Regions from separate parts of the Yersinia hibernica genome, predicted to be linked through region 1. Evidence: predicted binding sites of a transcription regulator. Region 1 holds the regulator's gene; each other region holds the start of a gene.

Region 1 (3,287 bases):
GACCCGACAGATGACTCTAACACCACTTCGGTTCAGTTCTATGAGCGTAAAAGTTATCTGAACCCATGCTTGGATTCTTCAAAACGCTTTGTCGACAAAGTGATTGGCGAAATGGCCCAGATGCACAAAGAAGCGGGGATGCCGCTGACCACCTGGCATTTCGGCGGTGATGAGGCGAAAAACATTCGTCTGGGTGCCGGGTTCCAGGATAAAAATAGCCCGCTTGAGCCGGGTAAAGGCATCATTGATAAGAGTGTGGAAGATAAGCCGTGGGCCAAATCACAGGTATGTCAGGATTGGGTCAAGCAAGGCAAAGTTCAGGATGTTGAGCACCTTTCCAGCCACTTTGCCATTGAAGTCAGCAAGCTGGTTAATGCCCATGGCATCGAAAAAATGCAAGCCTGGCAAGATGGTTTGAAAGATGCCAAAGATGCCAAAGCCTTTGCCACCAAACGGGTTGGCGTTAACTTCTGGGATACTCTCTATTGGGGCGGTGCCGATTCCATCAATGATTGGGCCAACAAAGGTTATGAAGTGGTGGCCTCAAATCCGGATTACGTTTATTTCGATATGCCGTATGAAGTTAACCCAAATGAACGCGGTTACTACTGGGCCACTCGTTTTAATGATGAAGCTAAAGTCTTTAGTTTCGCCCCCGATAACATGCCACAAAATGCTGAAACTTCGGTTGACCGCGACGGTAATCACTTCAGTGCGAAGAGTGATAAGCCATGGCCGGGTGTGCACGGTATTTCTGGGCAATCGTGGAATGAAACCGTGCGGACGGATGAGCAAATGGAGTACATGATTTTCCCACGGGTATTACCTCTGGCTGAACGGGCCTGGCATCGTGCTTCTTGGGAGCAGGATTATAAAGCGGGTCGCGAGTACAGCGGCGCAACGCACATGGTTGATACCAAAGCGTTAAATGCCGATTGGCAGCTATTTGCTAATCTCATGGGTCAACGCGAACTGGCAAAATTGGATAAAGCCGGTATTGCATACCGCTTGCCGGTGCCGGGGGCGCGTGTTGTCAACGGTGTATTGGAAGCCAATATCTCCTTGCCGGGGCTGATTATTGAGTATTCCACTGATGGCGGCCAGCAATGGCACAAATATGATGCCAAGGTTCAGCCTAAAATCAGCGGTGACATGCTGATCCGCTCGAGCAGCCCGGATGGTAAACGTAGTAGCCGCGCGGAGCCGGTTAAAGTTTGATTTTTGTTTTAAACCGCTGTGTCTGATGTTAACTCCTGTTTATCCGATTTTTAGGTAAACATTATTAAGTGAAGTTGAGTTGATGGTTTTCCCCCGGCAAGTCCGGGGTTTTTTTTTGCGTTAGATTTATTTTATGCAGGGAATTGTGGGCGGAGGGTATAAATAATAATGACCACCTGACTCCCGACCGAGGTTATCTCGGATAGCTGGGCGGGAAAGGCGGCCATCTTGCGGATGGGGTATGTTCTGGTCCGGATTAAAAACACACCCTAAGGCTATTGGGTACTTAAAATCTCAGTGCTTAAAATCTCTATACTTTATCGTGCGCAGACTCATTTTCACGGCAATCGCCGGTTTCACAGTGGCCGTACAGATACAGGCTGTGATTGGTCAGCTTGATACCATGCTGTTTAGCAATTTCACGTTGAAGTGACTCAATGGATTCATTACTAAACTCAATCACTTTACCGCAATCCAGGCAAATCAGGTGATCGTGATGATGCTGCTGCGTCAGCTCAAAGACTGATTTGCCGCCCTCGAAATTATGGCGGGTAACAATACCGGCATCATCAAATTGATTTAGGACTCGATACACCGTCGCCAAACCAATTTCTTCACCGATATCGATCAGCTTTTTATAAAGATCTTCCGCGCTGACGTGGTGGCATGCCGGGTCTTGCAACACTTCCAGAATCTTAAGCCGGGGCAGTGTTACTTTAAGGCCAGCGTTTTTTAAGGCTTTGTTGTTGTCAGTCATGCGGATTCAGTCCTGTTACTATCGATTCAAATTAAGGCTGTTCAGCCTATGACATCCGTGGCGCAATAATTACAATTGCGTCTCATTATAGAACTGCTAGCCCCAAATGAAAACCGTGGTTGTTAACAAAGGTATAATTGCACACTTTGTCAGATTAATCATGCAATGTATTGATGAATGGGATTGTTGCATCATTTAAGTATATGGCCGCCAGACGTAACGTTACAAATTTGTAGCGGTTTATTTTCATTTTGCGCGGATGAAGATGCGGATTTGTGGGTGGCTTAACAGAGTATGGCGAGTGTGGGGCGGTAACGAAAACGCGCGGCAATGTAGAACATCAACCTCGCGTTTCCGATTTACCCGTTACACTTCAAGCGGCAAGGCGTTGGTTGCCTGGCTGCTTCTTGAAGGATTTAGCGGGCATGACAAATTAGCCTGCGATCTCGGCCAAATTCAGTTCTTCACTGATTTGTTTTACCCAAGCTTGCACACGTTCATTGGTCAGTTCTGGTTGTCTGTCTTCATCAATGGCTAAACCAATAAAGTGATCATCATCCGCTAAGCCTTTGGAGGCTTCGAAGTGATAGCCGGCGGTTGGCCAGTGGCCGACGATTGCAGCACCGCGCGGTTCAATAATATCGCGCACGGTTCCCATCGCATCACAGAAATATTCTGCATAGTCTTCCTGATCACCACAACCAAACAAGGCGACCAGTTTGCCATTGAAATCAATCTCTTCCAGTGTCGGGAAGAAATCATCCCAATCGCACTGGGCTTCACCGTAATACCAGGTTGGGATCCCGATCAGCAAAATATCGAAGCCTTCCAAATCTTCTTTGCTGCTTTTGGCAATGTCGTGAACCTCAGCAACCTCTTTGCCCAGTTGCTTTTGGATCATCTTGGCAATGTTTTCGGTATTGCCAGTATCGCTGCCAAAGAAAATGCCTACAGTTGCCATATAACTTAATACCTTTTAAATTCAAATAATTGTGAAAATTACCAAGCACTCTGCCCGATAATATAACACATGTATAGGGCGATATAATGCCAGAAAATCTCGCCATGCCGATATCAAGTTTATGCGATATTAAATTTTTGTGAGTCGCTCAACCTTATAACACCATTGCCGATAACCTTCGTGTAACTGAAAGGTTGCAATTTGCGGTGCCAGGGGGAGAACCATCAGATGAAAGTCTGCTGGGAAAGGAGTTGTCGTGAGCTGTATGGAGCGTCCTTTATTGCTTTTCGGTCATCAAATAACACCCGAGCGTCTAACGGTAACTATCCGATATATAAGGGGAACGAGCAT
Region 2 (3,287 bases), 1.2 Mb from region 1:
CCCCATGCCAGCCTAGATAATAATACCACCTGGCATTTAGTCGAGGATATCGAACGGCTGCGTAAGATGGCAGGGATCGATAAGTGGTTGATATTTGGTGGCTCATGGGGCTCGACACTGGCACTGGCTTATGGCGAAACCCATCCCGAACGGGTTAGTGAGATGGTTTTGCGCGGCATATTCACGCTGCGCAAAAAAGAGTTGGATTGGTATTATCAGGACGGTGCTTCGCGTTTCTTCCCGGATAAATGGCAGCGCGTGTTATCCATTTTGTCGCCAGAGGAGCAAAGTGATGTCACCGCGGCATACCGCAAGCGGCTGACCTCACCTGATAAGGCCGTTCAATTGGCTGCCGCTAAAATTTGGAGCCTGTGGGAGGGTGAAACTGTCACTCTGTTACCCACCAAGAGTGCGGCCTCTTTTGGTGAAGATGACTTCGCTCTGGCATTCGCCCGCATTGAAAATCACTATTTTACCCACTTAGGTTTTTTGGATAGTGATAACCAACTGCTCGATAACGTCACACGAATCCGCCATATTCCGGCGGTAATTATTCATGGCCGATATGACATGGCTTGTCAGCCACAGAATGCTTGGGATTTGGCCAAAGCATGGCCGAAAGCCGAGTTACATATTGTCGAAGGTGCTGGGCATTCATTTGATGAGCCCGGAATTTTGCACCAGTTGATTCTTGCGACTGATAAATTTGCCCGCAAGGCCTAGTCGTTGTCGCGGATAAACTCCCGCAGATCTGTTGCGGGAGTCTTTTGTTTAAGACTTCATTTTGGGCTCATACGGCAAGCGTGAGAATTTATTCGATTCACTACGATAGTGTGCCAGCCGCTGTAAAAAGTACTCACGTAGCTCATCCGGTTGTTCTCGTGCAACCATTTCAGGGATCACCGGCATATTGTAGCGCTCCTTAAATGCCACACCTGAGGCGGCCAGATCAACATTCATTTTTGCTGTTTCTTCGTCAGAAAGCTCAGTCAGGTTATATCCCACAGTCTTCTCCTTCGTGGCGTGTGGCGGTTATGGCGCAAAAGGTAATGTAGACGGCTGCGATTGGCAAGCAGTAGGCAGGGATTGTCAACCATGGCTATGTCTAAATTATGACACAGAAATAATATTCATCTTCAGGTGAAGTATGTATTTTAATTAAATTAATCCTCAAATAAGAATCATTCTTTTTAGTATTTGCTCGGTAATGATAATGATTATTATAATAATTAAAAAATAAGATAAAATTTATTTTATCGTTTAATATCAATGCATTAAATTATTTATCTTCTTTTGTGGAATATTAATGTGAATAGGGTGTTCTTATTTTGTTTTTATCTTGGCATAATACAAAAAGTTAATTGTTGCTTACCTGCATTATAAAAATTAGGGAGTTATTATGTTGAAAACAGAAATGGCACAGAAGCTCAATGAGCAGCTGAATTTGGAATTTTACTCTGCCAATCTTTATCTGCAGATGAGTGCTTGGTGCAGCGATAAAGGTTTTGAAGGGGCCGCGGCATTTTTAAAAGAGCATTCTCAAGAAGAGATGCAACATATGCAGCGTTTGTTTGAATATCTCAGTGGCACAGGTTCTATGCCGGTATTGGGTACTATTAGTGCGCCACCGGTCGATTTTGCCTCACTGGCTGATGTATTTAAACTAACCTATGAGCATGAGCAACTCATCACGACTCAAATTAATGAACTGGCCCATGTTGCAATCACCACGCACGATTATTCGACATTCAATTTCTTGCAATGGTATGTAGCTGAGCAGCACGAAGAAGAAAAACTGTTCAAATCTATTCTGGATAAACTGGCGCTGGTCGGTAACAGTGGCAATTCATTGTTCTTCGTCGATAAAGATTTGAAAACAATGGCAGCGCAAAGTCACGTCCAGGGTTAATTTTGGCTTTGATTTATCATCGCCGCAGTTGCTAGCCACCACTGAGTGGAACCAGGAACTGCGGCTTTTTACTGTATCTCCGCCATGCTTACCCGAACAATCTCCCTTAATTTTATTGTTTTTGTGCTAACTGCATATTGTTTAGCTATCGTTGCTAGACTTGCTATATTCAAATCGTTATCATTTGCAATTACGAATAGAAGAGTAGGCTAAGCTGAATTACTGCTCAGCTATTGGTTGTATTTCAATCGCCACTCATAATTTGGCGTTTTATTTTGTGTCCTATCTCGCAGGTAGTGCAATTGACTGGAAGTGATAGGGGTTCGCGCTGCCAATATAGGATATGGTTGGCAGTAGATTGATTCTTCTCCCCCATCGATTAAGGGATATTATGTTTATTCGCAAAGTACGTTCTTCTTGCCGCATGCTCTCAGCACTTATTGTGCTGTTTGTTGGATTATCCAGCCAGCAAGCCTTGGCTCATGCTCATTTGAAAATCGAATCACCGGCTGCTGACACCACCATCGGTTCCGCACCAGAAGCTCTGACACTGGGTTTCTCCGAAGGAATTGAATTGAATTTCAGTGGGGTGAAAGTGATAGGGCCAGATAATAATGTAGTGAAAACGGGCCTGCTTAAATTGGACCCGGTCAATAATACGCAATTGATTCTGCCAATTGATCATGCACTAGAAGCGGGCAAATATAATGTTTCATGGCATGTTGTGTCTGTTGATGGTCATAAAACCAAAGGCACCTACAGCTTCACAGTGAAATAATATGTCTCTGGCGACACTATTTGTTCTATGTCGCTTTCTGCATTTTTTGGCGGTGATGCTGATGTTTGGCATCAGTATCTTCACCGCCTTGCTAGCTCCAGTTCGTTTTTCTGCAATACTTAAAAATCGTTTATCACCCTTACTTATCCTTAGCACCTTTTTGGCGCTCGCCTCTGCTATCGGACTTCTCGCCATTCAGGCGGGGATGATGGGCGATGGTTGGTCTGATACCTATAGATTGAGTGTCTGGTGGGCGGTATTTAATACCCGTTTTGGTCAGGTATGGCAATGGCATCTCGGTCTATCAATTTTGAGCACATGGCTGGTTTTACTCACCTCCAGCCGCGTTTATTCGTGCTTAATGGCTGGATTATCAACACTATTACTGGCCAGCTTGGCTTTTACCGGCCATGCGGCGATGCATGATGGTGCACTGGGATGGATTCATAAAATAAATCAAATCATACACTTGCTCAGTTCTGGCTATTGGGTGGGATGTCTGGCTCCACTTTTAATTTGTCTGGCATATACCCGGAATAGTGATGTCAAACGCGAAGCTATCACTACGCTGATTCGTTTTTCAACCTGGGGGCATTTGGC
Region 3 (3,287 bases), 1.4 Mb from region 1:
TTTCTATTTAGCACAGAATGCCCATGAATTGGCGCAGGATCTTGAGCAAGTGCTAATAGCCGATACTGAAGTTGGTCGTAATACGCCGAAAAAATAATAATAGGCGCGGTAATATCCACCGCGCCCTTATTGATTATTTTGCGCCACCCGCTTCCATGCCGACTAACCCGACCTTGAGATAACCTGATTTACGCAATGCATCCATCACGCTCATTAAGGTTTCATAATCCACCACTTTATCCGCTTGGAAGAAAATGGTGGTTTCTTTGTTAGATTGGGTCACTTTATCCAGTGCTGTGGCCAGTGTGTCACGATCCACTTGCTGGTCACCGACATACAACTGATTATCCGCTTTCACCGTCAGAAAGACCGGCTTCTCTGGCCGCGGCTGTGGCACCGCTGAGGATGCAGGTAAGTCCACTTTGATATCAACTGTTGCCAATGGCGCTGCCACCATAAAGATAATCAGTAATACCAGCATGACATCAATGAAAGGCGTCACGTTAATTTCGTGCAACTCGCCACTTTCATCAAGGTTGTCGTTCATCCGCATGGCCATAAATCACCCCGCACGCAATTGGTGAGGCTGCTTAGGTGACTTTGCTTCAGCGCTGCTGCTCAAATCAAGATCACGACTCAACAGTAATAATACCTGTGCTGCGACATCCCCGACCTGAGCCCGGTAAGAACCAATCAAGCGAGCGAAAATGTTATAGATAACAACCGCAGGAATGGCGGCAACCAAGCCAAGGGCAGTGGCGAGCAATGCTTCAGCAATCCCCGGCGCAACCACGGCCAGGTTCGTCGTCTGTGAATGGGCAATGCCGATAAAGCTGTTCATGATGCCCCAAACCGTCCCAAACAACCCGACAAACGGCGAAATCGCCCCAATTGTTGCCAAGAATCCGTTACCTTTGCCCATTTGGCGGCTAATGGCCGCCACACGGCGCTCCAGACGAAAAGCGGTACGTTCTTTGATGCCGTTGTTATCATTCGATTCTGCCGATAACAGGCGCTCGTTTTGCGCCTCGCGCAGCAATAGGCCGCTGATACTCTGTGGAGAAAAGGCCTCTGCCCGCTCGGACGCCGTGTCGAGATCAGTGACCGCACCAATAACTTCGTGCTCTTGCTGTAAGCGGCGACGGGCGCGGAATAATTCGGTTCCTTTGGAGAACAAAATGGTCCAGGTGACAATAGATGCCAATACCAAACCAATCATTACCCCTTTCACAACCACGTCAGCATGTTGATACATGCCCCAAACAGAGAGATCCATCGCCAGCCCTTGTGGTGCCGGTGCGGTGAGTGGCTGGACCATAGGTGCCGATGTCGCAGGCGCAACAGCTTCTGCATTGGCAGGTGTTGCTGCTACAGGTGTAATTTCCGGCGCAGGTAATGGTGTTGATGTTGCAGTTGTTGGTGTCGCAACAGATGCAGCGACGGCGCTGCTGTTGCCTGGCGCTGCGAATGCATGGCCGGCTAAACCTGCCACCAGCAATAATGCCGTCGCGCCTTTCATCATTCGGCCTGGCGCGAATGATTTATCTTTAATCTCTTTGCCAGCTGTTTTCACGCTGTGCCTCCACCCAATATGCATATCAATTTAAGGACGAAATCAGAGGCCGATCATATCAAACAAATCAGGGATTGATAGTAATTATCATTAGTATTTGCGCCGATTTTTTGAGAAAAAGTAAGAATTGCCCTGATATCAGGGACTCCGTGGTTTGATAAGAAATATGATTTATTAGTCGCACCGGATGACTAATGCCAAATGAATATATAAAAGTGATTAGTCATATGGCGTAAGCTGGCGCAAAATAAGGTATTCGTTGGCGCTAACACCTTAATAAATCCTCTATTCCGGCATTTATACAGCATTTTTCCATCACAAACTCTCAGAAAACAGCGAGTCACCCTCTTGAGTTTTTTTCATGGTGAAAGCTGACCCCACATGATAATCATCATGCTAACGTAAGGAATAAATACATCCCGATAATGAATGCTGGCCATGGAATAATGGGCGTGCTGATAAGAAGGTGGCAACAAAATCATGTCTGCAAATAAATCAACCACAGAAAAATTGGAAACAACCTTAGTGAGCGCCGGCAGAAGCAAGAAGTTCACCCAAGGTTCGGTCAACACCGTGATTCAGCGGGCATCTTCTCTGGTTTTCGACTCAGTAAAAGCGAAAAAACAGGCCACGATTAACCGTGGAAATGGCGAGTTATTTTATGGCCGTCGCGGCACGTTAACTCACTTTTCTTTGCAAGAAGCCATGACCGAACTGGAGGGCGGTGCGGGGTGTGTGCTTTATCCTTGTGGGGCCGCCGCCATTAGCAATGCCATCTTATCATTTGTTTCCACTGGCGATCATGTGCTGATGACCGGCTCTGCCTATGAACCGGCGCAAAGTTTTTGCGATAAAATATTGTCGCGCATGAATATTGCCACCACTTATTTTGATCCCATGATAGGGGCCGAAATAGCCTCTTTGATCCGGCCAGAAACCAAAGTCGTCTTCTTGGAGTCACCGGGTTCTATCACCATGGAAGTGCAGGATATTCCGGCGATAGTCAAGGCCATCCGCGCGGTCTCGCCTGACATGATTATTATGATGGACAATACCTGGGCGGCTGGCGTGCTGTTTAAAGCACTGGATTTTGATATTGATATCTCAATCCAATCAGGCACTAAATATATCATTGGCCATTCCGATGCCATGTTGGGCATTGCGGTTGCCAACGCCCGTTGTTGGGAGCAGCTGCGCGAAGATTCTTATCTGATGGGGCAGATGGTGGATGCCGATACCGCCTATCTGGCCAGCCGCGGTTTACGCACCTTAAGTGTGCGTTTGAAGCAGCATGAGAAAAATAGTATCGCAATCGCAAACTGGCTAGCTCAGCGCCCGGAAGTTGCGGCGGTCTATCACCCTGCGCTGCCCGGCTGTAAAGGGCATGAATTCTATAAACGCGATTTTACGGGCTGCAATGGTTTGTTTTCTTTTGAGTTAAAAGCAGAGCTCACTCAGCAGCAGTTAGAAGCTTATCTCGATAATTTTACTCATTTCAGCATGGCTTTCTCTTGGGGCGGATTCGAGTCTTTGATTCTGGGTTATCAACCTAAAGATATCCGAGCAATCCGTCAATATGAGGGCGCAGGAATCACAGGCACCCTGTTGCGTTTGCACATTGGCCTGGAAAATGTACAGGATTTGCAGGACGACTTAGCTGCAGGGTTTGAGCGCATCAAAGCCGCGCAGTAAACTTTTCGCATGTGAATGTGCG

What was found. Region 1 encodes Fur, which represses iron uptake genes when iron is present. Its sites were predicted from a motif close to ATAATAATGAGAACNACTATCAA; they were not measured.
Region 2: ftnA (non-heme ferritin) is a predicted target of Fur. The motif match lies at 1,175-1,197, and genes of this name have one in related genera.
Region 3: exbB (tol-pal system-associated acyl-CoA thioesterase) is a predicted target of Fur. The motif match lies at 1,648-1,670, and genes of this name have one in related genera.

What each region holds. Positions count from the first base shown of each region.
Region 1 is NZ_CP032487.1:2,698,456-2,701,742, reverse strand. It holds gene D5F51_RS12790 (beta-N-acetylhexosaminidase) at 1-1,218, shown strand, start outside; gene fur (ferric iron uptake transcriptional regulator) at 1,529-1,975, opposite strand; gene fldA (flavodoxin FldA) at 2,409-2,936, opposite strand; gene D5F51_RS12775 (methyl-accepting chemotaxis protein) at 3,286-3,287, shown strand, end outside.
Region 2 is NZ_CP032487.1:1,505,396-1,508,682, forward strand. It holds gene pip (prolyl aminopeptidase) at 1-723, shown strand, start outside; gene D5F51_RS06990 (DNA polymerase III subunit theta) at 772-1,005, opposite strand; gene ftnA (non-heme ferritin) at 1,400-1,909, shown strand; gene yobA (CopC domain-containing protein YobA) at 2,301-2,687, shown strand; gene copD (copper homeostasis membrane protein CopD) at 2,689-3,287, shown strand, end outside.
Region 3 is NZ_CP032487.1:4,086,974-4,090,260, forward strand. It holds gene D5F51_RS19205 (TadE/TadG family type IV pilus assembly protein) at 1-97, shown strand, start outside; gene exbD (TonB system transport protein ExbD) at 134-559, opposite strand; gene exbB (tol-pal system-associated acyl-CoA thioesterase) at 563-1,573, opposite strand; gene metC (cystathionine beta-lyase) at 2,054-3,265, shown strand.